Regions from separate parts of the Streptomyces sp. NPDC032472 genome, predicted to be linked through region 3. Evidence: riboswitches for the same ligand, from Rfam matches in the RefSeq annotation. Region 3 holds a riboswitch; each other region holds the start of a gene.
The links. Region 3 has a riboswitch for cobalamin ahead of AB0F11_RS00410 (energy-coupling factor ABC transporter permease). Riboswitches for the same ligand answer to the same signal wherever they lie in the genome.

Region 1 (9,261 bases), on a different contig from region 3:
GGGTCGCCGACAGCCCGGACACCCGGGAGTGGCGGGATCTCGAAGAAGTCTGCTGAAGCGGCACCGTAGGCTGTACCGGCACATTGGTGAACGGGTGGATTTACGGAAGGCGTACGTCGGACATGGCGCAGCAGGAGAACGAGGTCGTCGAGGTCGTGAACGACGGGTACGTCGTGGACACCGAGAACTGTGCGGAGCGCGAGCTCGCCCACCGCGAGCGCGGCACCGCCCGCCCGATCACGGTGGTCGGCAACCCGGTGCTGCACCGCGAGTGCAAGGACGTCACCGAGTTCGGCGACGAACTGGCCCAGCTGATCGACGACATGTTCGCCAGCCAGAAGGCCGCCGAGGGCGTGGGCCTGGCCGCGAACCAGATCGGCGTGGACGCCAAGGTCTTCGTCTACGACTGCCCCGACGACGACGGCGTGCGCCACACCGGTGTCGTGGTCAACCCGAAGCTCGTGGAGCTGCCCGCCGGCTCCCGCGTGCTCGACGACTCCAACGAGGGCTGCCTGTCGGTCCCGACCGCGTACGCCTCCCTGGCCCGCCCGGACTACGCCGAGGTGACCGGCCAGGACGCGCAGGGCAACCCCATCAAGGTCCGCGGCACCGGCTACTTCGCGCGCTGCCTCCAGCACGAGACCGACCACCTGTACGGCTACCTGTACATCGACCGGCTCTCCAAGCGGGACCGCAAGGACGCCCTGCGCCAGATGGCCGAGGGCACCCCGCGCTACGAGACCGTCCCGAACGAGTAGGCGCGCTACGACCGCAGCGGCGCCGGCCGGCGGGCCCCCGGGCCCGGGTCGACACCGCCCCCCGGCGGGGACAGCATGGAAGTGACGTGACGCACGCCGCAACCCACCCGAGGGGGCACGCGGAAGGAGCGGTCATGAGCGACTCCGCCGGCGCGCCCCGCGGCCCCCGCCGCGCGGTGCGCGCCCTGCGGGCAGCAGCACTGCCGTTGGCCGCGGGGCTGGTCCTCGCGTACGCGCCGGGTGCGGCGGCCGACGCGTACGCCTCGGCCCCGCCGGTCGGGCAGGCGGCCGCCACCGCGCTACGCCCCGCGTGCGACAAGAAGGCCCTCGAGAACGAGGGCTACCGGCAAGGGCGTACCGAAGGGCTCGCGGACGGCCGTGCCGACGGCACCGCGGACACGTACAGGAAGAGCTACGACGACTCCTTCGAGCCGAAGCCGGGCCTGAGCGAGGAGTGCGGGGTGCTCCAGGCCAAGGCCTACAAGAAGGGCTACAAGTCCGGGTACGAGGCCGGCTTCAAGGAGACCGCGAAGAAGGGCAAGCGGAAGGGCGACTCCGCGCGGAACGTGACGGTCGACGAGCTCACCGTCGCCGCCGTGGAGGCCAGCTGCGAGACGGACCTCATCCAATTCCGGGCCACGTTCACGGCAACCGGCAAGGGCACCCTGCACTACCACTGGGCGGGGGGCACGCAGGTCTATCCCCAACGGAGCCTGGAATTCACCGGACCCGGACCGCAGGTGCAGTCGGACAGCATCGCGGTGCACTTCCCCCCGGGAGGTGCCGTCGCCGCCATCACGGAGAAGGTCGTGATCGACAGCGGGCCCTCGAAGGGCAAGTCGGCCGAGTGGACGATCACCGCCGGCTGCCCGAAGTAGAACCCACCCCGGGGGGCACGCGGAAGGAGCGGTCATGACGATCTCCGCCCGGAAAGCGCACGGCAGGAAGCGCAGAGCCCGTATCGCGCGGGCGGCGGCCGCCTTGCCCCTGGCGGCGGGCCTGGCCCTTGCGTACGCACCCGGGACCGGGGCCGCGGCGCCCCTGCGGGACCGCGCTCCCGCGTGTGACGAGACCACCACGGCGGCCGACGCCTACCGGCAGGGGCATACCGAGGGGTTGGCCGACGGGCGGGCGGACGGCTACGCCGACGCGTACAAGCAGAGTTACGACGACGTCTTCGCCACCAAGCAGGGCGCCAACCCGACGGTGTGCCCCGAGTCGGCCCTCAAGAGCTACACGGACGGCTACACGAAGGCGTACGACACCGGCTTCGCGGAAGGCAAGAAGAAGGGCGCGAAGCAGGGGAAGAAGGAAGGCGAGGAAGACCTGAAGAAGGGAACCTCGCGCAACGTCCGCGTCCTGGGCATCCGGGTGGACACCGACTTCGACCCCTTCCAGGAGACGGACTGCTCCGACGGCGTGGGGTTCAAGGCCACGCTCGTGGGGTCCGACCGCGGCACGGTGAAGTACCACTGGGAGGGGACGACGAAGTCGGGCCCCCTCACGGTCGAGTTCACCGACGTCCTGCAGTCCAAGGAGCTGCCCCTGCACACGGCGACCATCCCCTCGCCGGACACCCGCCGGGCCTCCGGGGTCGTCGTGATCGACAGCGGCCCCTCCAAGGGCAAGCGCGGCGACGTCGTATCCGTACTGACCTGCAAGAAGTAACAGCACAGCAGACCGGCCGGGAGCCCGTGTGGTTCCCGGCCGGTCCGGTGGTGCCGAGGGTCCGCCCGACGGACCGCCCGGTCTTAGAAGTCCTCGTCCAGGTCGACCGTGCCCTCGACGGCGACCTGGTACGCCGACGGCCGGCGCTCGAAGAAGTTCGTCAGCTCCTGGACACCCTGCAGCTCCATGAAGGAGAACGGGTTCTGCGAGCCGTACACCGGCGCGAAGCCGAGGCGGACCAGGCGCTGGTCGGCGACGCACTCCAGGTACTCGCGCATCGACTCGGTGTTCATGCCCGGCAGGCCGTCACCGCACAGGTCGCGGCCGAACTGCAGCTCCGCCTCCACGGCCTCCTTCAGCATGTCGGTGACCTGCTGCTGGAGCTCGCCGTCGAAGAGCTCCGGCTCCTCCTTGCGGACCGTGTCCACGACCTCGAACGCGAAGTTCATGTGCATGGTCTCGTCGCGGAACACCCAGTTGGTGCCCGTCGCCAGGCCGTGCAGCAGACCGCGCGACCGGAACCAGTACACGTAGGCGAAGGCGCCGTAGAAGAACAGGCCCTCGATGCACGCGGCGAAGCAGATCAGGTTCAGCAGGAAGCGGCGGCGGTCGGCCTTCGTCTCCAGCCGCTCGATCTTCTCTACCGAGTCCATCCACTTGAAGCAGAACTGGGCCTTCTCCCGGATGGACGGGATGTTCTCCACCGCGGCGAACGCGGCGGCGCGGTCGTCCGGGTCGGGCAGGTAGGTGTCCAGCAGCGTCAGGTAGAACTGGACGTGCACGGCCTCCTCGAACAGCTGGCGCGACAGGTACAGGCGCGCCTCCGGGGAGTTGATGTGCTTGTACAGCGTCAGGACCAGGTTGTTCGCGACGATCGAGTCACCGGTCGCGAAGAACGCCACCAGGCGGCCGATCATGTGCTGCTCGGCCGGCGTCAGCTTCGCCAGGTCGGCCACGTCCGAGTGGAGGTCGACCTCCTCCACCGTCCACGTGTTCTTGATCGCGTCCCGGTAGCGCTCGTAGAAGTCCGGGTAGCGCATCGGGCGCAGCGTCAGCTCGAAGCCCGGGTCGAGCAGGTTCTTCTCGGCGGTGGACATTACTGGCAGGCCTCGCAGGACTCGGGGTTCTCAAGGGAGCAGGCCAGCGCCTCGGCGTCGAGGGCCTGCGGGAGGGGGGTGGCGGTGGCCGGGACGGCAGCCGGGACGGCGGCCCCGCCGGACGCGGCACGGGCGATCTTCGTCGCCGGGCGCGAACGCAGGTAGTACGTGGTCTTCAGCCCCTGCTTCCAGGCGTACGCGTACATCGACGACAGCTTGCCGATGGTCGGCGTCTCCATGAACAGGTTCAGCGACTGGGACTGGTCCAGGTACGGGGTGCGCGCCGCGGCCATGTCGATCAGACCGCGCTGCGGGATCTCCCACGCCGTGCGGTACAGCTCGCGGATCTCGGCCGGGATCCAGCCGAAGCCCTGGACCGAGCCGGAGGAGTCGCGCAGCGCCTCGCGGGTCTGCGCGTCCCACACGCCGAGCTTCTTCAGGTCCTCCACCAGGTAGCCGTTGACCTGGAGGAACTCGCCCGACAGCGTCTCGCGCTTGAACAGGTTGGACACCTGCGGCTCGATGCACTCGTACACGCCGGCGATCGAGGCGATCGTCGCGGTCGGCGCGATGGCCAGCAGCAGCGAGTTGCGCATGCCGGTGGCCGCGATCCGGGCGCGCAGCGCGTCCCAGCGCTCCGGCCAGGCGAGCTCGACGTCGTAGTGGTCGGGGTGCAGCACGCCCTGGGCGGTACGGGTCTGCTCCCAGGCCGGGAGGGTGCCGTGCTTCTCGGCGAGGTCGGCGGAGGCCTCGTAGGCCGCCAGCATGATCCGCTCGGCGATCCGCGTGGACAGGGCCTTGGCCTCGGCGGAGTCGAAGGGCAGGCGCAGCTTGAAGAAGACGTCCTGCAGACCCATCGCGCCCAGGCCCACCGGACGCCACTTGGCGTTGGAGCGGCCGGCCTGCTCGGTCGGGTAGAAGTTGATGTCCACGACCCGGTCGAGGAAGGTCACGGCGGTGCGGACCGTCTCGTCGAGGCGCTCCCAGTCCATCTCACCCCTCTCGGCGAGCACGAAGGCGCCGAGGTTGACCGAGCCGAGGTTGCAGACGGCCGTTTCGCCGTCGTTGGTGACCTCGATGATCTCGGTGCACAGGTTCGAGGAGTGGACGACCGTGCCGGGCAGCGCGGTCTGGTTCGCGGTCCGGTTGGAGGCGTCCTTGAACGTCATCCAGCCCTGGCCGGTCTGCGCCAGGGTGCGCATCATGCGGCCGTACAGGTCGCGGGCCGGCATGGTCTTCTTCGCCAGGCCCGCCGCCTCGGCCTTGAGGTACGCGGCGTCGAACTCCTCGCCGTACAGGTCGACCAGCTCGGGCACATCGGCCGGGGAGAACAGCGACCACTCGCCGTCGGCGTTCACGCGGCGCATGAACTCGTCCGGGATCCAGTGCGCCAGGTTCAGGTTGTGCGTACGCCGGGCGTCCTCACCGGTGTTGTCGCGCAGCTCCAGGAACTCCTCGATGTCCGCGTGCCAGGTCTCCAGGTACACGGCGGCGGCGCCCTTGCGGCGGCCGCCCTGGTTCACGGCGGCGACCGAGGCGTCGAGGGTCTTCAGGAACGGGACGATGCCGTTGGAGTGGCCGTTGGTGCCGCGGATCAGCGAGCCGCGGGCACGGATGCGCGAGTACGACAGGCCGATGCCGCCGGCGTGCTTCGACAGGCGCGCGACCTGGTGGTAGCGGTCGTAGATCGAGTCGAGCTCGTCCAGCGGGGAGTCCAGCAGGTAGCAGGACGACATCTGCGGGTGGCGGGTGCCGGAGTTGAACAGCGTGGGGGAGGACGGCAGGTAGTCCAGGCGGCTCATCAGCCGGTACAGCGAGGCGACTTCCTCGACCGCCTCGATGCTGTCGTTCTCGGCGAGGCCGCAGGCCACGCGCAGCATGAAGTGCTGCGGGGTCTCGATGACCTGGCGGGTGATCGGGTGGCGCAGCAGGTAGCGGCTGTGCAGGGTGCGCAGGCCGAAGAAGCCGAAGCGGTCGTCGGCGCCCTCGGCGAGGGTGTGCTCGACCAGCGCGTCGAGGCGGGCCGCGTGCAGGCGGACGAACTCGGCGGTGCGGTCGGCGATCAGGCCCTCGCGGTGGCCGACCTCGACGGAGGCGGAGAAGGAGGTGGCCCCCTGGCCCGCGGCCTCCTCGGCGACGGCGAGCGTCAGCAGCCGGGCGGCCAGGCGGGAGTACGCCGGGTCTTCGGAGATCAGGCCTGCGGCCGCCTCCGTGGCCAGCCCGCGCAGCTCCGCCTCATCGGCGTCGGCGCTGCGGCCGCGCAGTGCGGCGGCGGCGACCCGGCCGGGGTCGGTGTCGGGGAGGTCGGCGGTCAGCTCGGTGAGGGTACGCAGAAGCGCGGCCCCGGGGCCCCCGCCCTCGGTTCCGTTGTCGGACGGGTCGGACTCGGCGCGCGGTGCGGAAGGCGCGATGGTCACGGGGGGAGCTCTCCCTCGCTCGGCTCCGGGACACCGGCGGCGGGGGAGCGAGCGGGCGCACGCGGGCAGGGGCCCGCCAGGGCAGCACCGCGCGGCGTCCACCGGCCCAACCGCGGGGCCCGGACGTGGTCGGCACCCGGGTCGGTCGATCCGGGTGCACCGTCGGCAGGTCCTCGGACTTCGGTGACACCGATGGGGGTGTACTTCATACCGTTGCGGGACAGTTCCGGATTCGCACCGGATTCCCCTGCGTCGACAGCGAGGATGAGCATACATGTGGGGGGGCCTGTCTGCGCGACCCCCTAGATGTTGTGTCGGGCCCTTGCTGAGCGTGGTGTTACAGCTCCAGCCGGTAGGTGAGCAGCGTGAGTGCGGGGATCGGCGACCAGTCCAGTTCCGGGGTGCGGACGAAGCCCAGGCGGGCGTAGATCCGCTGGGCGCCGAGCATCGCCGGCTGGGTCGACAGCACGAGCGCGGTGACCCCTTCGAGGGCCCGCGCCCGCTCGATGCACGCCCGGACGAGGGCCTCCCCGACGCCCTTCCCGCGGGCCTCCGGGGCTACGGCGAGCATCCGGAACTCCGCCTCGTGCGGCCCGGCGACGTCGGCGAGCGGGCTGCCCGGCGCGGCGAAGGTCACCCCGCCGAGCACCTGCCCGTCCTGGACGGCGACCAGCACCTCCCCGACGCCGGCCCGGCCCGCGACGTCGCGCAGCACGTTCAGGTAGGTGTCGTCCTCGTTCTGGTCGAGCAGCCCGTCCCCCGTGTAGGCCTGCCCGGTGATCTCGCCCAACCGCCCGTACTCCGCGGGCAGGGCGCCCCGAATGTCGATGTCCATGCCACCGAGTCTGCCGGACGCGTGTCGGCGCCCGGCGCTATCGTCGCAAGCAGCACCGTCGAGGAAGGCGAGCGAGGCATGAGCGTCATGACCGACCGGCCCCACATGCTGACCGAGGATTTCGAAGCCGTGGCACGCATAGCCGCTCGCGAGAGGGAGGGGACACGGCTGGAGTTCATCGACGGGGTCATCAGGAGCAAAGCGATGCCGGACGGCGACCACGGCCGCATCATCCAGTGGCTGCTCAAGGTCTGCATGCAGTCACGGCCCGATCTGTTCCTGCACCCTGCCCAGGGGATCAAGGCGCAGGAGTACCGGGATGGGCGGGCGTTCCCCGACGCGGTACTGGCGCACCCGGATGCTTTCGTCGGTCAGGGTGACTGGGCCGACCCCGCCCCGATCCTCATGGCTGTCGAGGTGACCTCATGGGACTCGGACACGCAGCGTCGGGACCATGTCGAGAAGCCCCGCGCCTACGCCGGGACGGGCATCCCCGTCTACCTGCTCGTCGACCGGGCCAAGTGCGAAGTGTCCGTCTACAGCCAGCCCAACGGCCGACGCTACGAGAGCGTGCACATCGTGCCCTACGGCACAGACATCGCCCTTCCCGACCCCGTCGGCATCACCCTCCAGACCGAGCCCCTCAAGGACTGGGTGCGCTGAGCCGGTGCGCGAGAAGGGCCCCGCCGCATCCGGCGGGGCCCTTCCTCGTACGCGGGACGGGTCAGCAGCAGCGGAAGCCCTTGCGGGGGTCCGCCTCGCGGGCGTCCGTGCGGGCGCGTTCGAAGGCGCGGCGGGTCATGACCTCGGCGGCCGGGTCGTGGGAGCGGGCGTGCGCGACGTACCGGTCGTACGCCGCCTCGCCCGAGAACTCCCGTACGTAGTGCCGGGCCTTCGCCAGCGCCCCGCGGACCCCGCTCACGCCACCGGCTCCTTGGCGCGGCCGCCGCCCGAGTCCAGTCCGGCGGCGAGTTCGGCCCGCTCCTCGGGCGTCGCGACGAGCCCGGCCGGGGCGATGATCTTCGACTCGGTCCACGGGACCTCCGACAGGCTGACCGCCTCCGGGTTGCGGACGGCCTTCAGGCAGGTCCGGGCCGCGTCCAGGAGCACGATGATGATCAGCGCCGCGAACAGCGCCGACAGCACCCCGTCGACCGTGGCGTTGGTGACGACGGTGTGCATCTCGTCCATGTTCTTCGCGGGCTTGAGCACCTGCCCGGCGTCGATGCCGGCCTGGTACTTGTCGCGCTGGGCGAAGAACCCGACCTTCACGTCGTCCGAGAAGATCTTCTGGTAGCTCGCGGTGAGGGTGACGGCCACGTCCCACGCGAGCGGGACCCCGGTCACCCAGGCCCACTTCAGCCGCCCGGACTTCACCAGCAGGGTCGTGCAGACGGCCAGGGCCACGGCCGCGAGCAGCTGGTTCGCGATGCCGAACAGCGGGAAGAGCTGGTTGATGCCGCCCAGCGGGTCCTTGACGCCCACCCACAGGAAGTAGCCCCAGGCGCCGACGACGAGCGCGCTCGTCACCCACACGCCCGGCTTCCAGCTGACGTCCTTGAAGGACTTGTGCACGTTGCCGAGGGTGTCCTGGAGCATGAACCGGCCCACGCGGGTGCCCGCGTCGAGCGTGGTGAGGATGAACAGGGCCTCGAACATGATGGCGAAGTGGTACCAGAACGCCTTCATGCCGGAGCCGCCGAGCACGGAGGAGAAGATCTCCGACATCCCGAGTGCGAACGTCGGCGCCCCGCCCGTGCGCGAGAGCAGGGTGGCCTCCTCCACGTCCTTCGCGGCCTGCGCGAGGAATTCCGGCGAGATGGCGAAGCCGAAGTTGCCGACCGCCTGCGAGGCGGTCTGGACGGTCGCACCGACGACGCCGGCGGGGGAGTTCACCGCGAAGAACAGCCCGGGCTCGATGATCGTGGCCGCGATCATCGCCATGACGGCGACGAAGGACTCCGTCAGCATGGCCCCGTAGCCGATGACCCGGACCTGGGTCTCCTTCTGGATCATCTTCGGGGTGGTGCCCGAGGAGACCAGGGAGTGGAAGCCCGAGAGCGCGCCGCAGGCGATGGTGATGAAGACGAAGGGGAACATCGACCCGGCGAAGACCGGGCCGTCGCCGCGGGCGGCGAAGTCGGTGATCGAGGGCATCTTCAGGGTCGGCATGGCGATGACCACGCCGAGGGCGAGCAGGGCGATGGTGCCGATCTTCATGAAGGTGGAGAGGTAGTCGCGCGGCGCGAGCAGCATCCACACCGGCAGCACCGAGGCGACGAAGCCGTAGGCGACCATCCAGATGATCAGCGTCTCCTTCTCCAGGGTGAAGGTGGACGCGAAGGAGGACTCCGCCACCCAGCCGCCGGCGACGATGGCGAGCAGCAGCAGGGCGACGCCGATGACCGAGACCTCGGTGACCCGGCCCGGCCGCAGCACGCGCAGGTAGAAGCCCATGAACAGGGCGATCGGGATGGTCATGCCGA
Region 2 (9,261 bases), on a different contig from region 3:
TTGCCGCCCGGGGGCGCCGGGTGTGCCCTGGTGGGTGGGAGAGAGGAGCCCCGTCATGGCACATGCGGCACCTGCCGCCCACGGGCGGCACCACCGGCAGATGGCGGCCACACGGCACGCGGACACGGGCGCGCTGACGCGCGCGGTGCTCCTCGGCCTCGTCTACGGGGTCTGGGCGGCCTTCCTCAACCGGCAGCAGGGCCCCGTCGACGCGGGCAACGTCTTCTACGGGATCCTCTGCGGCGTGCTCTTCGCCGGGATCATGCTCACCCTCGCCCGCGTCGGCCCCCGCATGAAGCAGGAGACGCGCGCCGCCGCGTACGGCGTGTTCGGCGGGATCGCCGTCGGCTACCTCAACAGCCTCACCGACCACTCGATCCTCCGCTCCAGCTGGATCGGTCTCATCACCGGTGCCGCCGTCGGCGTCGTGGCGTTCTACCGCTACCACACCCGCGAACCCTGAGCACGGGCGCAGGCGCAGGCGCAGACGCAGACCCCAGCGCGGGCGCCGCACCCCGTGACCGTCGCCGACGGCACGGGGGCGGCGCCCCGTTTCCTGTCCTGGCTGTACCTCAGTCAAGTCCTGCCTGTACGTCAGTCCTGCCTGTACGTCAGTCCTCGGACGCGGTACCGCGGACCGCGGCCTCCTCGGGCTCGGTCGGCCGCGCGCCCGGGGTCTCGTGCGCGGGCATCTCCCGCGTGGACGGCTCCCGCCTCGGCGGCGGGGTGGAGCGGACGGCCTCGGCGCGGAGCATGGCGTTCAGCGCGGCGAACGGGTCGATGGGCATGCCGGAACCTCACGGTGGTTCGGGGGAGTACGGGGGATGCGCTGCTGCTCGGCCCGCTCAGCAGCGCAGCACCACGCTCCGCACCGTCTCCCCGGCCGGCGCCGGCCCTTCCGCCGCACCCACGACGGCAGCCGCCGCGGGGCCGCGGTGTTTCACGTGGAACACCCGCAGCAGCTGCCGGATACCGGGCAGCCCCCGGACCACCGGCCGTACCGCGGCCCGTGCCTCGGGCTCCGCGGCCGGATCGGACTCCCGCTCGGCGGGTGCCCCGGGCTCGCCCGGCGACCCGGAGGCGGAATGCCGGACCGCATCCGCCTCGCAGGCCGCGGACGCGGCGGCGGGACCGGCCGCGAACAGGCACAGCAGCGCGACACAGGCGGCCGCGAGGGCCCTGGTCACCGCCGTCCGCGCATGCCGTGTCCCGCTCATGCGGGGGGTCTGCCCCGACAGAACGGCGGACTCTCCGCCCCGGCTGCAGAAGCCCCCGACCGGGGGAGGAAGACACCCCCCACGGATGACACGGGACCGCAGCCCGGCCGACACGGGCCCGGCCGACACGGGCCCGTACGGTGCGCCGCCCGGCCCGGCCCGCCGTGCTCAGTCGGCGCTGTGCCCGGTGCGGCGCTGGCCGGTCAGCCGGGCCAGGACCGTGGTCTCACCGCTGACCAGCCTGAGGCGGGCCCGCCCGGGCCGCTGCCCGCGACCGGTGACCCCGGCCGGCGAGACCGCGTCCACGGTGAAGACCGCGGTACGGCCGTCGGCCCGCGCGATCTCGACGGTCAGTCCCCGCCGCAGCTCGGCGAGCCGCAGGTCCTCCGCGCCGACCACGGCCGTGCCCGCCGCGCCCGGAGCCGGGCTGCCGGCCTCCCAGGCGGCCTCCTCGCCCTCACCGGCCGCCGCGCCGCCCGGGTCGCCGGGCTCGCCGAACGGCAGGTCCTCGCCCAGGCTGGGGATGTGCAGCCGCAGCGGCCGTGCGGCCCGCAGCGGGGTGATGGCCGCGGCTCGGGAGGGACGCGACCCCTTCCCCGACGTGTGCCGCCCCGCCTGCTCCAGCTGCTCGACGAGCCGCCGGTGCCCGGACAGCCCCAGGGCCCGGGACGGCAGGGCGTCGGCGGCGCCGGCAGGCGCGACCAGAGCGCCCTCGGTTCCCCGCAGCAGCCCTATCCCGGTGCCCAGCAGAACCGCCGTCAGCACGCCGACCACCCACTTGGCGCGGAGCATGGAATGTCCTCCCGGTCCGATGCACCGGCTCCGGCGGCCGGTCCTCCTCAGAGCAGTGGACTCCGTCCCGGCCCCTCGGCACCCTTGACAACGCCGGGGACTGACGTTGCGTCACACGCCCGACGGTGGACGGGGCCGTGGACCCGGCCGTTCAGACCACCACGAACGCCACCGCCGCCGCCCCCATGAGGGCGGCGGCGAGGTGGATGGCCGGGTGGCCGTAGTCGCCGTACCAGAGATGGCGGACCAGGCCGCCGACCGCGGCCAGGGCCGCGATGATGCCGATCTGGGCCAGCAGCGTGACGGCGGTGAAAGGGGCCAGGACCAGGACGACGGAGTTGAGCCAGAACGGGACCGCACCGGTCCATCCGCGCCATCGGCAGAACGCCGTCCGGCAGATCGCCGTCTGCATGTATCACCGGCCCCTCACTGGTCAACTCGTCAGCTGAACAGCCTCCTTGGGGGCGGCGGCGGGGACAAGGGCCCGTTCGGCAAGAAAACCGAAGGCCAGGCCGAAAGTCGTCCACATCGCGGTCTGGATGCCCAGGGTCGCGAGGCGGAACTGCCAGATGAGGGTGGCCGGGAAGTCCTCGGGGACCTCGTTGACGGCCGGCAGGAACGCGTACGCGATCCCGACCGCCGCGACGAAGGCCAGCGAGGCGACGACCGAGGCGTTCCAGTTGCCCATCCCGGGCGCCAGGCGGCGGCCCAGGATCAGCGCACCCACGCCCAGCAGCACGCTCAGCGCGATCATCAGCACGAAGAGCGTGGTCCTGGTGACGACGGTGTCGGGGTCGCCGACGGCCGGCGGGTTGGAGGGGTACTTGAGGAACGGCACCAGGTTCAGGGTGACGAACAGGCCGCCGGCGACGAGGGCCGCCGTGGCCCGCGGGCCGAAGCGGCCGATGCGGCCGAGGGCGTAGCAGAAGACGAGGGCGGCGATGCCGCCGAACGCGACGCCGTACAGCAGCGTGCCGGTGCCGAGGCCGGCCGTGGCCTGCAGGGCCCGGCTGACCGGGCCCTCCTCGGCGTGGTCGTGCCCGGCGGAGGCGGCCTCCTCGAGGGCGATGGCCGCGTCGACCTTGGACTCGCCGAGGACGTACGCGACGAGGAACGCGGCGGCACCGGCGAACAGGCCGGCGAGCATGCCCCGCACCAGCAGGACGCGGGGGGAAATGGGGTTCATGGGCTTCCCTTGCAGATCGCGGGGATCAGCGGATCAGCGGATCAGTGGCAGGGGAAACCGAGCAGGTGGCGGCCGTCGTGCATCCACTCGTGGACGGTGTCGCCCTCGAAGAGGGCGGTGGCGCCCTGTTCGGCACCGACGAGGTAGAGCAGCACGAGCATCAGGATGCCGGCGAAGACCGCCCACGGGGCGAGCGCGGAGAGCGAGATCGGGGCAACGGCAGGGGCCGAAGCGGGCACGGCGGGGTTGGCCATGGCAGGTACCTCCAGAGGGAACACGCGTCCCGGTCAGTGGTGCTCGCAACGACGGTGACGGGTCTGACTTCCCTCCCTCGCGGGCGGGTTCACAGTGGCGCGACCGTGCCGGATTTCCACCGGCTTCCGTCGTACCGTCGTCTTGTTTGGTTGTCGTCCGAGACGGTACCCCGCTTATGCTCCCTTTATGAAGAGCGGCGTCGTACGAGTTCGGTTCGTCACAGCGCCGTTCGACGACTCCGTTCGACGGGCGAGATTCGGTCACGGTGCCCCCTGCCCCGGATACGAGGGCCTGCGCGGCCAGGACACCGGCCGCTGGGCGGGCCGGCCCCTGGACGAGGTCGCCGCCGAGGACCCCGACGGCGTCCGGCGCTGGCTGACCGATCCCGCGTACGCGCCGCCCGGCGGGGAGTCCCTCGCCGCACTGACCGCCCGCGTCGGCGCCGAACTGGCCGGCCTGGCCCCCGGCACGCACCGCGCGGTCGTCGAACAGGCCGTCGTACGGGCCGCCGTGGTGCACGCCCTGGACCTGCCGGCCGCGGCGTTCTGGCGGCTCGACGTCCGGCCCGGCCACGTCACCACGCTCACCGGGCGCGCCGGGCGCTGGAACCTCCGGCTCGGCGAACCGGAGGCGGACGCCGGGCTGCCGTCCGGGGCCGCCGGGCCGCCGTCCACGGACTCCTAGGCCACGATCCAGTCGCTCGTCGCGATGACCGGCTGTACGCCGTCGCGGTGGACGGTGCCCTCGATGAGGCCGTACATGCGGTCCGCCGCGAAGTAGACCTCGTTGTCGTTCTTGAGGCCGAACGGTTCCAGGTCCACCAGGAAGTGGTGCTTGTTGGGGAGGTTCAGGCGCACCTCGTTGACCCGCGGGCAGTTGTCGAGCACCCGCTCGGCCATCTGGTTCAGCGTCTGCTGGAGCGAGTACGAGTACGTCTCGGCGAAGGCCTCCAGCATGTGCTTGCGGACCTTCTTGTACGACCGGTCCCAGTCGAAGGCGGCGTCGTCGCCGGCCAGCGCCGAGTGCGCCCAGCGCGCGGTGACCTTGGTCGCCAGGATGCGGTCGTACGCCTCCTTGAGCGTCGTGTACTTGTCCTTGATGTAGCCGTGGAACTCGGAGTTCGTCGAGTTCATCACGGTCAGGTCCTTCAGGCCGGAGATGACCTGCAGGCCGGTGGTCTCGCTGTAGGTGATCTGCGCGGTGCGCACCTCCTGGCCCTTGCGGACGAAGGAGTGCTGCTCCTTGCGCGTGGGCACCGGGATCCGCTCCCAGGCGAACTCCTCGATGCGGATCTGCGCCTCGCGGATCGGCGCCTGCGAGGAGACGAAGTGCTTGGCCAGCAGGATGCCGAAGGCCTCGGGCGACTCGATGCCGTGCTCCTTGCCGAAGGCGTACACCGTGTTCTTGGTGGTGTCGGTCGGCAGGCAGTTGGTGTTGTCGCCGGTGAGGTGGACGTCGCGGAACTCGCCGCGCAGCGCGACCGAGACGTTGAGGTCGCGGATCTCGTGCCAGGAGCCGTCGCTGCCCTTGCGGGTGACCTTGACGATGCGGTTCTCGGCCTTGCCGTACTGGTTCTGGGCCAGGACGTGCTTGCTCATGCGCTGTCTTCCTTCGGGTACGCGGGGTCCGGCTGGCTGGATCCCGTACGCCCGGCGTCCGGCGGGCCGCGGCCCGCCCCCCGCCGTTCAGTCCCCGTGGGACCGCCCCGGGACTGACGTGCATCCCGGTCCGTAGGTGCTCTGTCGGATTTCAGCATGTTCACGTGCTGTTCGTAATGGCGCGGATCCTCCGAGAACGGGCACCCACGGCTTGGGCGTCCCGCTGACGCTGCAGGTCAGACGGTGTGCGCGTCGGCCACCGAGAGGGCCTCGCCGAGGACGGCCAGCCCCTTGGCCACGTCGTCGGCCGCGATGTTGCACGGCGGGGCGACGTGGATGCGGTTCCCGGCGGTCAGCGGCCACAGGCCGCCCTTCTTGCAGGCGGCGGCGAACGCGGCCATCGGGGCGTTGTCGGCGCCCGCGGCGTTGTACGGCACGAGCGGCTCCCGCGTGGCCCGGTCCCGTACGAGCTCCAGCGCCCAGAAGGTGCCCAGGCCCCGGACCTCGCCGACCGAGGGGTGCCGCTCGGCGAGGGCGCGCAGCCCCGGACCCAGCAGCTCGGCGCCGGTGCGGGCGGACTGCTCGACGATCCCCTCCTCCTCCATCACGGTGATCGTGGCGACGGCGGCGGCGCAGGCCAGCACGTGCCCGGAGTAGGTCAGGCCGCCGGGGTAGGGGCGGGTGGCGAAGGTCTCGGCGATGGCGCCGGAGATGGCGACGCCGCCGAGCGGCACGTACCCGCTGTTGACGCCCTTGGCGAAGCAGAGCAGGTCGGGGGTGACGTCCCAGTGCTCGGCGGCGAACCACTTCCCGGTCCGGCCGAAGCCGACCATGACCTCGTCGAGGACGAAGACGATCCCGTACCGGTCGCAGAGCTCGCGCACGCCCGCCAGGTAGCCCGCCGGGTGCACGAGCACCCCCGGGGCGCCGCCGACGGTCTCCAGGATGACCGCGGCGACGGACTGCGGGCCCTCGAAGACGATGGTGTCCTCCAGGTGCGCGAGGGCGCGCTCGCACTCCTCGGCCTCGGAGGCGGAGTAGAAGGGCGAGCGGTAGGCGAACGGCCCCCAGAAGTGCACCACGCCCGCGGTCGCGCTGTCGTTGCCGAAGCGGCGGGCGTCGCCGGTCAGGTTGATCGCGGTGGAGGTGGCGCCGTGGTACGAGCGGTAGGCGGACAGCACCTTGGGCCGGCCGGTGTGCAGGCGGGCCATCCGGACGGCGTTCTCGACTGCCTCGGCGCCGCCGTTGGTGAAGAAGATCCTGTCCAGGTCGCCGGGCGTGCGCCGGGCGATGAGCCGGGCCGCCTCGGAGCGGACGTCGACGGCGAAGCCGGGCGCGACCGTGCACAGCCTGGCGGCCTGCTCCTGGATCGCGGCGGTCACCTTGGGGTGCTGGTAGCCGATGTTGGTGTAGACGAGGGCGCTGGAGAAGTCGAGGTAGCGCTTGCCCTCGTAGTCCCAGAAGTACGAGCCCTCGGCCCCGGCGACGGCGAGCGGGTCGATGAGCTCCTGTGCCGACCAGGAGTGGAAGACGTGCTTGCGGTCGGCGTCTTTGACGGCGGCGAGGGCGTCGGCGGCACTTGCGTTCATGACCTGAGCGTAGATGTCCATGATGCGGACTCCTGGGAGGGTCGAGGGCACCTGGGAGGGTGGTCAGTCTACCGCATATCGGAATCATTTTTCCGCGTTGTGAAATTCTGCCGGTTGTGAGCGGTGGTGAGCCGGAGGTGAGGCCGCAGTGAGCGCCCCGGCGGAAGGTGAGCTCGTCGCCGGGTCCGCCGGGGGCACCGAACGCACAGGCAACCGAGGGGTACGGACATGGGCGAGCAGCAGCTGACCGGCAGGACCGCACTGGTGACCGGCGGGTCGCGCGGCATCGGGCGGGCCGTGGCACTGCGGCTGGCCGCCGAGGGTGCGCTGGTCGCGGTGCACTACGGCACCAACGGGGCCGCCGCCGAGGAGACCGTGGCCCGGATCACCGCGGCCGGCGGGCGCGCCTTCGCCGTCGGGGCCCGCTTCGGGGAGGCCGGCGCGGTGGACCGGCTGTTCGAGGGGCTGGTCCGCGGGCTGGAGGAGCACGGCGCCGAGGGTCTGGACATCCTGGTCAACAACGCCGGCATCATCTCCGGCCGGTCGATCGGCCAGGTCACGGAGGAGGAGTTCGCCCTGCTCATGGCCGTCAACGTGAGCACGCCGTTCTTCGTGATCCAGCGGGCGCTGCCGCTGCTGAACGACGGCGGCCGCATCATCAACATGGGCTCGACGGCCAGCCGTTTCGCCGTCTCCACCCAGATCGGCTACACGGTCAGCAAGGCGGCCCTGGAGGCCATGGCCCCCTCGCTCGCCAACGAGCTGGGCCGCCGCGGGATCACCGTGAACACGGTCGCGCCCGGCGCCGTCCGCACCGACCTGACCGCCGGCTACACCGCGATCCCGGAGGTCGTCGCCGGCCTGGAGGCGATCAGCGCGCTCGGGCGGATCGGCGAGCCGGAGGACGTCGCGGACGTGGTGGGGTTCCTGGCCGGCCCGCAGGGGCGTTGGGTGACCGGCCAGACCGTCGACGTGTCGGGCGGGACCTGGCTCGGGCCGATCGCCGCCGCCTGAGTTCCCGAACTGCCGTGATTTCCTTGGTGGATAATCGACGGCATGAGGTTCGGCATCCTCGGTGAGACCCGGGCGCGGCACGACGACGGAACCGAGGTACCGCTCGGCGGACCCGCGCGGCGCGCCCTGCTGGCGCTGCTGCTGATCCGCCCCGGCGCGGTGGTGTCGGCGGAGCGGCTGGCCGAGGAGATCGAGCCGGGCGGGAACGTTTCCGCGCACGCGCTCCAGTCGCAGGTGTCCAGGCTGCGTACGGTCCTGGGGCAGTCGGCCGCCATCGAACGCGTCGGCGCCGGCTACCGGATCGTGGTCCCGGACGGGGCGGTGGACGCCGCACGCTTCGAAGAGCTGGCCGCCGAAGGGCGCACCGCACTGGCCGAGGGCGACCCCGCCCGGGCGGCCGCCGTACTGCGCCGGGCGCTGCAGCTGTGGCGCGGCCCCGCGCTGGACGGGCTCGACGGGAGCGAGACCGCCCGCGCCGCGGCGGGGCGGCTGGAGGAGGCCCGGCTCGCGGCCCTGGAGGACCGGATCGAGGCCGAGCTCCGGCTCGGCGAACACCGCGCGGCCGTACCGGAGCTGCGCGAGCTGGTCGGGCGGCACCCGCTGCGGGAGCGGCTGGCCGGGCTGCTGATGCGGGCCCTGTTCGCCCAGGGCGGGCAGGCCGAGGCGCTGGTGGTGTTCGAGGAGACCCGGCGGCACCTGGCCGAGGAGCTGGGCGCCGATCCTTCGGCCGAACTGCTCGCGCTCCACCGTGAGTTGCTGGACACCGCCCCGGCGCCCTCGCCGGCCGCGCCGCCCGCCCAGCTGACCTCCTTCGTGGGTCGTGAGGAGGAACTGGCCGAGGCCGCCGGGCTGTTGCGCACGGCCCGGCTGGTCACGCTGATCGGCCCCGGCGGGGTCGGCAAGACCCGGTTGGCCGTCGAGGTCGCGGGGACTGCCGTCGCCGGGGACGACGTCTGCTTCGTGGAGCTGGCGGCGCTGGGCGCCGGCGGCCCGGCGGCCGGCAGGGCGGCGGCCGGCGGGGCGCGGGCCGCGCAGCCAGGGCTCGCAGGGCAGCCGGTCCAGACTGCGCAGGCCGTACTGGGTGCGCTCGGGCTGCGCGAGAACGGCCTCCAGATGGGGGACGGCCCTGCGCGGACCGCGCTCGACCGCCTGATCGCGGCCCTGGCCGACCGGCCGCTCCTGCTCGTCCTGGACAACTGCGAGCACCTCGTCGACGAGGCCGCCGCCCTCGCGGCCCGCCTGCTGGCGGCCTGCCCCCGGCTGCGCGTGCTGGCCACCAGCCGCGAACCGCTCGGCGTCATCGGCGAGCACGTCCGGCAGGTCCGGCCGCTGGACGCGGCGGCCGCCGTACGGCTCTTCGCCGACCGGGCCCGGGCCGTGCGCCGCGGCCCGACCGGCGACCCCGAGGTCGTACGGCGGATCTGCGCCGCCCTCGACGGCCTGCCCCTCGCGATCGAACTCGCGGCGGCGCGCCTGCGCACCCTGGACCCCGAGGACCTCGCCGGCCGGCTCGACGACCTCCTCGGGATCACCGCCCGCGGCAGCCGCACCTCCGCCGAACGGCACCGCACCATGCGCTCGGTCGTCGCCTGGAGCTGGGACCTGCTCAC
Region 3 (9,261 bases):
GGACGTGGAGACCGCCGACGACGAGGTGGAGCGCATCCGCCAGACGGGCCGGCTGCGGCTGCTGGGCACCGAGATAGGAAGCGCCCACGAGATCGCCTTCGACGAGCCGAGCCAGCTGATCCTGCACCGGCGCCGGGCCCTGCCGTACCACGCGAACGGCATGACCCTCTTCGCGTACGACGCCTCCGGCGCCCCGCTGCTGGAGAAGACGTACTACTCGGTCGGCGGCGGCTTCGTGGTGGACGAGGACGCGGTCGGCGAGGACCGGATCAAGCTCGACGACACCGTGCTGAAGTACCCCTTCCGCTCGGGCGACGAGATGCTGCGCCTGGCCAAGGAGACCGGCCTGTCGATCTCCTCCCTGATGCTGGAGAACGAGAAGGCCTGGCGGACCGAGGAGGAGATCCGCGCCGGCCTGCTGGAGATCTGGCGCGTCATGCAGGCCTGCGTCGCCCGCGGCATGTCCCGCGAGGGCATCCTCCCCGGCGGCCTGCGGGTCAAGCGCCGGGCCGCCTCGACGGCGCGGCAGCTGCGCACCGAGGGCGACCCGATGATGCACCGCAGCGAGTGGACGACGATCTACGCGATGGCGGTCAACGAGGAGAACGCGGCGGGCGGCCGCGTCGTGACGGCCCCGACGAACGGCGCCGCCGGCGTCCTGCCCGCGGTCCTGCACTACTACATGAACTTCGTGCCCGGCGCGGACGAGGACGGCGTGGTCCGCTTCCTCCTCGCCGCGGGCGCCATCGGCATGCTGTTCAAGGAGAACGCCTCGATCTCCGGCGCCGAGGTCGGCTGCCAGGGCGAGGTCGGCTCGGCCTGCTCGATGGCGGCCGGCGCCCTCGCGGAGGTCCTCGGGGGCACCCCCGAGCAGGTCGAGAACGCGGCCGAGATCGGCATGGAGCACAACCTGGGCCTGACCTGCGACCCGGTCGGCGGCCTGGTGCAGATCCCCTGCATCGAGCGCAACGGCATGGCGGCGGTCAAGGCCGTCACCGCGGCCAAGATGGCCATGCGCGGCGACGGCTCCCACAAGGTCTCCCTGGACAAGGTCATCAAGACCATGAAGGAGACCGGCGCCGACATGAAGATCAAGTACAAGGAGACCGCCCGCGGCGGCCTCGCGGTCAACGTCATCGAGTGCTGATCGGCTCGCGGGACTGACCCGGCTCGGCTCGGAGGGGCCCGGCGCACACACAGTGCGCCGGGCCCTTGTGTTTTGCCGCTGCAACGAGCTCGGCGGAGACGCTGATGCGGCAATCGCCGGGGATTGTCCGGGCGTTGAGGTTTGGGCTGGGGTTGGTCACGCTTCAGGGCGAACCGTGCGGGCAGGGCTGGTTGCGCGGTGATCTTCTGCGCCATGGTGATCACGTGACGTCGCGGCCACACCCCCGGCGGCCGGCCAACCGCCGTGGACCGCAGCCTTTTTGTGTACTGGAGGACTTCACCATGGCAAGCATCCGCACCGCCCGTGTGATCGCCGCGCTCGCAGCGCTTCCCCTCGCCGTCGCGCTCTGCGCCGGCACCGCCCAGGCCGACAACGGGGCCGCGGCGGGGACGGCGTCGAACGCCTCGGTCGGCGAGATCTTCGCCGGCGGCGTGGCCGGCTGCAACGCCGGCAACTCCGCCACGACGCAGCAGGTGGCCACCGGCTCCGGGGCCTCGAACCAGGGCAACGGCTCCCAGGTCAACGGCGCGGGCGCCACGGTCATCGGACAGGGCAACGGGCACGGGGTGTTCACCTTCGGGCCCCTGCCGTAGCCGTGCGGTGACGCAGCGGGCCCGTCTCTCCCCCGGGAGGCGAGCCCGTGCGCGTGCCTGTGGGAAGAGGGCCTACGGGCCCCCGGAGTGGGGACCTTCGGCCCGGCGGTCCGGGGCGCGCGTGGACTAGCTTCCGGGGGTGGGGCCTCCACTCCCTCCGCCCCCTCCGTTCCCCCTCCCCCGCCGCAGGAGGCGCACCGCCCATGACCGGCATCGAGCACCGCGTCCTTCCGATCCGGCTGGAGGGCGCCGCGCGGCCCCTCCCCCTGCTGGCGGCCTTCACGTACCGCTGCGAGCGGCCGTACGAGCTCACCCTCGACTTCCAGGGCGGCGGCAGGCGCCTCGCCCGGTGGGTGTTCTCCAGGGACCTGCTGCTCGACGGCGAGAGTCGCGCCACCGGCGAGGGCGACATCCGCGTGTGGCCGGGGCGGCGCGGCAGCGAGCCGCGGGTGTGCCTCTCCTTCGAGGGCGGCGGCCGCAGCTGCGTGGTCTCCGCCCGCGCGAAGGACGTGCGGGCGCTGTGTCGGCGGCTGGTCGAACTGGTGCCGCGGGGCGAGGAGCAGCGGCACTACGACCTCGACGCGGGGCTCAGCGGGCTTCTGTCCCGTTAGTCTGATTTATTTGGATTTGCCGGAACCATGTGTGCGCCGGGTGTGTCTTCGGCAGTGACAGCAGTCCCCGTCTCAGGAGAAACAGGGGGACGTCATGAACCACCTCCGCCGCCGGCAGACCGTGGCCCTGGCCACGGGGGCCCTGCTCGCCGCCGGGATCACCCTCGCCGCACCGGCCTCCACCGCCGCCGTCCCGGCCGCGGCCGGCGCCGCACGCACCACCGCGTCGACCCCGCTCGTCGTCAATGCCCGGTGGGCCGGGCACTGCTCGTACGACCGGATCGTCATCGACCTCAAGGGCCGGGTGCCCGACGTCACCGTCACCCGCGTCCCGAGGCTGGTCCACGACGGGTCCGGGAAGCCGGTCCCGCTGGCCGGGAGGTACTTCCTGCAGATCCGCCTGCACCCCGCCGCCGCCCACCTGGACGACGGCAGGAGCAGCTACCGCGGGCCCACGCTCGTCAGGACCCACCTGACGGCGCTGCGGGGCCTGGCGCTGACCGGCGACTTCGAGGGGTACGTGACCTTCGGCGCCGCCTTCGACAGCAAGCCCTCCTTCACCTCGTTCAAGCTGCACGCGCCCGAGCGGTTCGTCCTCGACGTCGCGCACCGCAACGTGTGCTGCTGACGCGGACACCGGCCGGTGCAGGCCGCCCGGCGGTCACGCCGCCGGGCGGTCAGGTCAGACGGTCGGCGGTCACGCCGCCGGGCGGATCCGCATGGTGCTCGGGCCGCCGTTGCCGAACCAGTCCTGGATGCAGGCGTACCGGCCCGGGGCGGCCGCGCCCGCGGCCCGTGGCCGCGGGTCAGCGGTGTTCGGGGTTGGGGAAGTCGAAGCGGCAGCCTGCGTCCCATCGGGAGCGCTGGTTGCCGTGGGCCGGGATGCCGCCGGAGCGCTTGAGCAGGGCCGCCAGGTGCATCAGGTTCCACGACATGAAGGTCGTGTTGCGGTTGGTGAAGTCGTTCTCGGGACCGCCCGAACCCGGGTCGAGGTACGAGGGTCCGGGGCCGGCCTCGCCGATCCAGCCGGCGTCGGCCTGCGGGGGGATCGTGTAGCCGAGGTGCTGGAGGCTGTAGAGGATGTTCATGGCGCAGTGCTTCACGCCGTCCTCGTTGCCGGTGACGATGGCGCCGCCGACCCGCCCGTAGTAGGCGTACTGGCCCTGCTCGTTCAGGAGCGAGGAGCAGGCGTAGAGCCGTTCGATGACCTGCTTCATCACCGAGCTGTTGTCGCCGAGCCAGATGGGCCCGCACAGGACGAGGATGTCGGCGGCCATGACCTCGCTGTAGAGGACCGGCCACTGGTCGCTCTCCCAGCCGTGCTCGGTCATGTCCGGCCAGACGCCGGTGGCGATGTCGTGGTCGACGGCGCGGATCAGGGAGGTGCGGGCGCCGGCCGACTCCATGACGGCGCGGCTCCTGGAGATCAGGCCCTCGGTGTTGCTGGTCTCGGGCGAGCGCTTGAGCGTGCAGTTGACGTACACGGCGCTCAGATCGGAGTAGTCGTGTTCGGTGGCCACGGGGACAGCCTGTGCAGCCGTGGGCCGCCCCGCCACCGGGGCGCGGCCGTACGGGCCTCTCGGCCCGTCGGGGTGCGGGAGCGGAAGGGCGCCGGGACGTGCGCCGGTCGTGCGCCGAGGCGGGGAACTTCCGTGGCCCGGGCACCGGTTCGCGTGCGCCGCGGGCACCGCGGCGCGGCCCGGCGGCCGCAAGCGGAACGGGCGGCGGCTGCCGGAGGCCGGAAGCCGGGTTGTTTCGGGTCCATGCGGCCGAATAGGGTCAGCGGGCCTTGGTGTACGGGAAACCGGTGCAAGACCGGTGCGGCCCTCGCCACTGTGAACGGGAAGTCCGGCTCTACTCCTGCGGGAAGCCACTGGGCGGCGCGGGGGGATCCGCATCGCCCGGGAAGGCGGAGCCAGGGCATCAGCACCCGTGAGCCAGGAGACCGGCCGGGGCGCGTTGTCCATCCACGAGGTGCTGGAGAGGTCTCCCACTCATGCATATAGCCGAGGGCTTCCTGCCCCCCTGGCACGCGGTCGCCTGGGGCGCCGCGTCCGCTCCCTTCGTCGTCCACGGCGTGCGGGCGCTCACCCGCGAGGTGAAGGCCAACCCGGAGAGCACGCTGCTGCTCGGCGCATCCGGAGCGTTCACCTTCGTCCTGTCCGCCCTGAAGATCCCCTCGGTGACGGGCAGTTGTTCCCACCCCACGGGGACCGGGCTCGGTGCGATCCTGTTCCGGCCGCCGATCATGGCGGTGCTCGGCACGATCACCCTGCTCTTCCAGGCGCTGCTGCTGGCGCACGGCGGGCTGACGACCCTCGGCGCGAACGTCTTCTCCATGGCGATCGCCGGACCCTGGGCGGGCTACGGGATCTACGCGCTGCTGCGGCGCTTCGACGCCCCGCTGATGGTGTCGGTGTTCCTGGGCGCGTTCTTCGCCGACCTGGTCACCTACTGCGTGACCTCGGTGCAGCTGGCGCTGGCCTTCCCGGACCCGGGCACCGGCTTCCTCGGCGCGCTCGGCAAGTTCGGCGGCATCTTCGCGGTCACGCAGATCCCGCTGGCCGTGAGCGAGGGCCTGCTCACCGTCCTGGTGATGCGGCTGCTGATGCAGTCCAGCAAGTCCGACCTGGTCCGGCTGGGCGTCGCCAGGCTCACCGCGGGCCGCAGCGAGCAGAAGGCGACGGTGTGACGGGCATGAGCCGGAACGCGAAGATCAACGGACTGCTGCTGCTCCTGGTGGCGGCCCTCGCCGTGCTGCCGATCGCGCTGGGGCTCGGCGAGGGGAAGGAGGAGCCGTTCGCGGGCGCCGACAACCAGGCCGAGGCGGCCATCACCGAACTCAAGCCGGACTACGAGCCGTGGTTCTCGCCGCTGTACGAACCGCCCTCGGCCGAGGTGGAGTCGGCGCTGTTCGCCCTGCAGGCGGCGCTGGGCGCGGGGGTGCTCGCGTACTACTTCGGCGTCCGCAAGGGCCGCCGCCAGGGCGCGGCCGCCGCGGCGGCCGCCGCCACCGCCGCCCCGGCCGATGCCGCAGCCACCCCCGCGGCCTCGGAGTCGTAGGCGGTGCTGCCGATCGACGTGGCCGCGCACAGCAGTCGCTGGCGCGGCCGCCACCCGCTGGAGAAGGCCCTGCTGGGGCTCGGCCTGACGGTCACCGCCGTGTGCCTGCCGCCCTGGCCCGGCGGCCCCCTGGTGGCCGCCGCAACCCTCGCCGTGCTGCTCGGTCCGGCCGGGGTCGCCGGGCGGCAGCTGTGGCGGGCCTTCCGGATCCCGCTCGGCTTCTGCTTCACCGGGGCGGTGCCGCTGCTGTTCGCGGTGGGCGGGGCGGCGGGACCCGTCTCGCTGGCCCCGGACGGCCCCCGGCACGCCGCCGAGCTGCTGCTGCGTACGTCGGCGGCCTCGCTCGGCGTGCTGCTGTTCGCGTTCACCACCCCCGTCTCGGACGTGCTGCCCCGGCTGGCCAGGGCCGGCGTCCCCGCGCCCGTGGTGGACGTGGCCCTGGTCATGTACCGGATCGGGTTCCTGCTGCTGGACTCCCTCGACCGGGTCAAGCGCGCCCAGGCGGCCCGCCTGGGGCACACGGGCCGGGCGGCGGTGTGGCGGTCCCTCGCCGGGCTCGCCGCGACCTCCTTCGTCCGGGCCTTCGACCGCGCGGCGCGGCTCCAGTCGGGCCTGGCCGGGCGCGGCTACGACGGCACGCTGCGGGTCCTCGTCCCCGAGGCGGCGCTGTCGTGGCGCTTCCTCGCGGCCTCGGCGGCCCTGCTGGCCGGCCTGGTCGCGCTGACTCTCACCCTGAAGGGCTTGTACCTGTGAACCCGATGGTGGAACTGGCCGGCGCCGGCTACGCGTACGAGGACGGCCCCGCGGTGCTGAGCGGTGTGGACTTCGCCATCGCCGAGGGGCGGGCGCTGGTCCTGCTGGGCCGCAACGGCAGCGGCAAGACCACGCTGATGCGGCTGCTCAGCGGCGGCCTGCGGCCCGCCTCGGGCGAGCTGCGCCTCGACGGCAGCCCGGTCTCGTACGACCGGGCGGGCCTGACCAGGCTGCGCACCGCGGTCCAGCTGGTCGTCCAGGACCCGGACGACCAGCTGTTCGCCGCCTCCGTCGAGCAGGACGTGTCCTTCGGCCCGATGAACCTGGGCCTGCCCGTGGACGAGGTGCGGGCCCGGGTGGACTCGGCACTGGCGGCGCTCGACATCACGGCGCTGCGGGACCGCCCGACGCACCTGCTCTCGTACGGGCAGCGCAAGCGCGCGGCGATCGCGGGCGCGGTGGCGATGGCCCCGCGGGTGCTGATCCTGGACGAGCCGACGGCCGGCCTCGACCCCGAGGGCCAGGAACGGCTGCTGGACACCCTGGCCGGGCTCCGCTCGCGCGGGACGACGGTGGTCATGGCCACGCACGACGTCGACCTGGCCGTGCGCTGGGCCGATGACGCGGCGGTGCTGACCCCGTCCGGGATCCGCTTCGGCCCGGCGCCGCGGCTGCTGGCGGACCCGGAGCTCCTGGCGGGGGCGGGCCTGCGCCAGGCGTGGGCCCCGGCAGTGACGGCGCTGCTGCGGGCCCGGGACCTGCTGGGGGCGCAGGCGCCGGGGCCGAAGACCCCGGAGGCACTGGCCTCCTGGCACTGACGGGCGGCCCGGGCCGGCGGCGTCGGGACTGGTGCCCCGGCGCCGGTGCCCGCGGCCCCCGTCCCGGGGCTCCCTAGGATGACGGCATGTCGCTGCCCCACGCCATCCTCACCGCCCTGCTCGAGAAGCCCTCGTCGGGGCTGGAGCTGACCCGGCGGTTCGACAGGTCGATCGGATACTTCTGGTCCGCGACGCACCAGCAGATCTACCGGGAGCTCGGCCGGCTGGAGGAGGCCGGGCTGATCCGGGCGCTGCCCGGCGAGGTGCCCGTACGGGGGCAGAAGAAGGAGTACGAGGTGCTGCCGGCCGGCGGCGCGGAGCTCGCCCGGTGGGTCGGCGAGAGCCAGGACCCGAAGGCGATCCGGGATCCGTTGCTGCTGCGGATCCGGGCGGCGGCCGTCGTGGGGCCGCAGGGGCTGGCCGCGGAGCTGCGGCGCCACCTGGAGCTGCACCGCAGGCAGCTGGCGGTGTACGAGGCCATCGAGGCCAAGGACTTCCCGCCGGAGCGGGACTCCGACGAGGACAGGCTGCGCCGGCTCGTGCTGCACGGCGGGACCGGCCTGGAGACGTTCTGGCTGCGATGGCTGGAGGAGGCCCTCGCCGAGGTCGAGGACATGACGGAGCCCGGCCCGGAGCCGGACCGGCTCGCCGCGACGGGCTGACGTACGGGGCTGACGTACGGGGCTGACGCGGCCGGGCCGAGGCCGGGCAGGCCGACGCGGGCAGGCCGACGCCCCCGTCCCGCCCCGGCAGGGGCGGAACGGGGGCGTCGCACGGGGCTTACTTGTTCAGGGAGGCCCAGAACTCGTCGAAGCTCATCAGGCCGTCGCCGTTCGTGTCCTTGGCGGCGATGACGGCGTCCGCGACCGGGCCGGTGACGAACGGGTCGCCCATCTCCGCCATGGCCTGCCGGAACTCGTCGGCCGTGACGAAGCCGTCGCCGTCCACGTCGAACCGGCCGAACGTCGTCCGCGCGCTCTCGATGTCCGCCACTGGGATCCACCCCTTCTTGGTGCTCGTTGACCGGCTCAGGGTAGCGCCAGTGGGGCGCCGCCCCGTCCCCGGGGCCCGTTCGGACGGCAGAAAGAAATTCAATTACCCCTCCAGAATGCGGAACACATAATTCCGCCCAAGAAATCGGAACTGGACTTGTCGCGTTCCGGGGTCACGGCATAACGTACCGGCATCGCCGCCACACCAGGAGCGCAGGGCTCCCAGGGACAAGTGGCATAAAGGGCGATCACACAGGTGACGATCACAACTGACGCATCATTCGAAGTTCTGCCCTTCACCCGCACCTGCCGACATGTCTGGGAAGACGGCGACCATGTGCTCATCGGGGTGAGTCCCGGAAACAGCTACTTCAGCTCCGAGCGCATCCGCAGTCTCGCCCGGTGGGCGGCTCCCCGATTCGCGCAGATCGACTTCGTCTACGCCGACCTCCACGTGGACCGCATGTTCGCCGCCTTCGGACACAGCCCGGAGCACGCGGCCCGGCGCGCCGCGAAAGAGATCAAGGCGGTCCGGCGCCGGATCGTCAAGGGCGTCGAGGAATCCGGGCACCCGCCTGCCCGGATCCGCGTGCGGGCCCTTTCCGACTTCCAGTCGAACCCCGTCTACCAACTACTGCACCGGCGCGTGCTCCATTTCCTGGAGACCGGCCCGGAATTCCGCAAGGGCTGCGAGGAGATGGCCCTGCACTTTATCGGCCCGAAGTTGCCGGAGGGTGAATCCTTCACGGCAGAGCAGTTGCAGGTGTGTTTCGACTACCTGGCGGCCGAACTCCCGTTCTTCGTGGACACCCCGAGCATTCTCGACGTGCCGTCGTCCGTGGCGGCCTACCACGTCCGGATGCCGATGACCGACGTCCTCTTCGGGCGCGGCGGGGGCCTGCGCGCCACCCGCAACCAGGCGTACGCCGTCGTACGGCCCGAGCCGGAGCCCGGGACCGGAAACAGGACCCGCACCCGAACCGGGCGCGAGACCGGGACCGAGGCCGAGAGGGGCGTCGATGAGCGTCGAGCAGCATGAGGCCGGCCGGGACCGGGCCGAGCCCCTGCTCGACTTCCCGCTGTCGCGCCGCGGCGACGTGCTGCCCGAGGAGTGCGCGTGGCTGCGGGAGAAGGCGCCGGTCGCGCGGGTCCGCACGCTCACCGGGGACCCGGCCTGGCTGGTGAGCAGCTACGCGCTGGCCAAGCAGGTCCTGGAGGACGAGCGGTTCAGCCTCAAGGACACGGCCCGGCCCGGCGTGCCGC

Region 1: it holds a riboswitch for cobalamin, as region 3 does, so the genes downstream of both, AB0F11_RS12560 (ribonucleoside-diphosphate reductase subunit alpha) here and AB0F11_RS00410 (energy-coupling factor ABC transporter permease) in region 3, are expected to answer to the same signal.
Region 2: it holds a riboswitch for cobalamin, as region 3 does, so the genes downstream of both, AB0F11_RS02925 (CbtB domain-containing protein) here and AB0F11_RS00410 (energy-coupling factor ABC transporter permease) in region 3, are expected to answer to the same signal.

Annotation. Positions count from the first base shown of each region.
Region 1 covers NZ_JBEZVK010000015.1:93,125-102,385, forward strand. The annotation lists gene AB0F11_RS12535 (hypothetical protein) at 1-56, shown strand, start outside; gene def (peptide deformylase) at 123-758, shown strand; gene AB0F11_RS12545 (hypothetical protein) at 893-1,636, shown strand; gene AB0F11_RS12550 (hypothetical protein) at 1,671-2,426, shown strand; gene AB0F11_RS12555 (ribonucleotide-diphosphate reductase subunit beta) at 2,510-3,523, opposite strand; gene AB0F11_RS12560 (ribonucleoside-diphosphate reductase subunit alpha) at 3,523-5,940, opposite strand; cobalamin riboswitch at 6,087-6,218, opposite strand; gene AB0F11_RS12565 (GNAT family N-acetyltransferase) at 6,278-6,775, opposite strand; gene AB0F11_RS12570 (Uma2 family endonuclease) at 6,854-7,438, shown strand; gene AB0F11_RS12575 (YbdD/YjiX family protein) at 7,500-7,697, opposite strand; gene AB0F11_RS12580 (carbon starvation CstA family protein) at 7,694-9,261, opposite strand, start outside.
Region 2 covers NZ_JBEZVK010000003.1:142,739-151,999, reverse strand. The annotation lists gene AB0F11_RS02955 (hypothetical protein) at 56-463, shown strand; gene AB0F11_RS02950 (hypothetical protein) at 612-788, opposite strand; gene AB0F11_RS02945 (hypothetical protein) at 846-1,217, opposite strand; gene AB0F11_RS02940 (hypothetical protein) at 1,386-2,009, opposite strand; gene AB0F11_RS02935 (hypothetical protein) at 2,161-2,421, opposite strand; gene AB0F11_RS02930 (CbtA family protein) at 2,443-3,195, opposite strand; gene AB0F11_RS02925 (CbtB domain-containing protein) at 3,237-3,449, opposite strand; cobalamin riboswitch at 3,488-3,622, opposite strand; gene AB0F11_RS02920 (histidine phosphatase family protein) at 3,637-4,134, shown strand; gene pucL (factor-independent urate hydroxylase) at 4,131-5,048, opposite strand; gene AB0F11_RS02910 (aspartate aminotransferase family protein) at 5,285-6,637, opposite strand; gene AB0F11_RS02905 (SDR family oxidoreductase) at 6,866-7,651, shown strand; gene AB0F11_RS02900 (BTAD domain-containing putative transcriptional regulator) at 7,694-9,261, shown strand, end outside.
Region 3 covers NZ_JBEZVK010000001.1:97,178-106,438, reverse strand. The annotation lists gene AB0F11_RS00435 (L-serine ammonia-lyase) at 1-1,147, shown strand, start outside; gene AB0F11_RS00430 (hypothetical protein) at 1,450-1,761, shown strand; gene AB0F11_RS00425 (SsgA family sporulation/cell division regulator) at 1,965-2,372, shown strand; gene AB0F11_RS00420 (hypothetical protein) at 2,467-3,000, shown strand; gene AB0F11_RS00415 (flavodoxin family protein) at 3,179-3,892, opposite strand; cobalamin riboswitch at 4,122-4,341, shown strand; gene AB0F11_RS00410 (energy-coupling factor ABC transporter permease) at 4,369-5,064, shown strand; gene AB0F11_RS00405 (energy-coupling factor ABC transporter substrate-binding protein) at 5,070-5,435, shown strand; gene cbiQ (cobalt ECF transporter T component CbiQ) at 5,439-6,188, shown strand; gene AB0F11_RS00395 (ATP-binding cassette domain-containing protein) at 6,194-7,006, shown strand; gene AB0F11_RS00390 (PadR family transcriptional regulator) at 7,093-7,668, shown strand; gene AB0F11_RS00385 (EF-hand domain-containing protein) at 7,787-7,999, opposite strand; gene AB0F11_RS00380 (tRNA-dependent cyclodipeptide synthase) at 8,255-9,037, shown strand; partial or broken gene AB0F11_RS00375 (cytochrome P450) at 9,018-9,261, shown strand, end outside.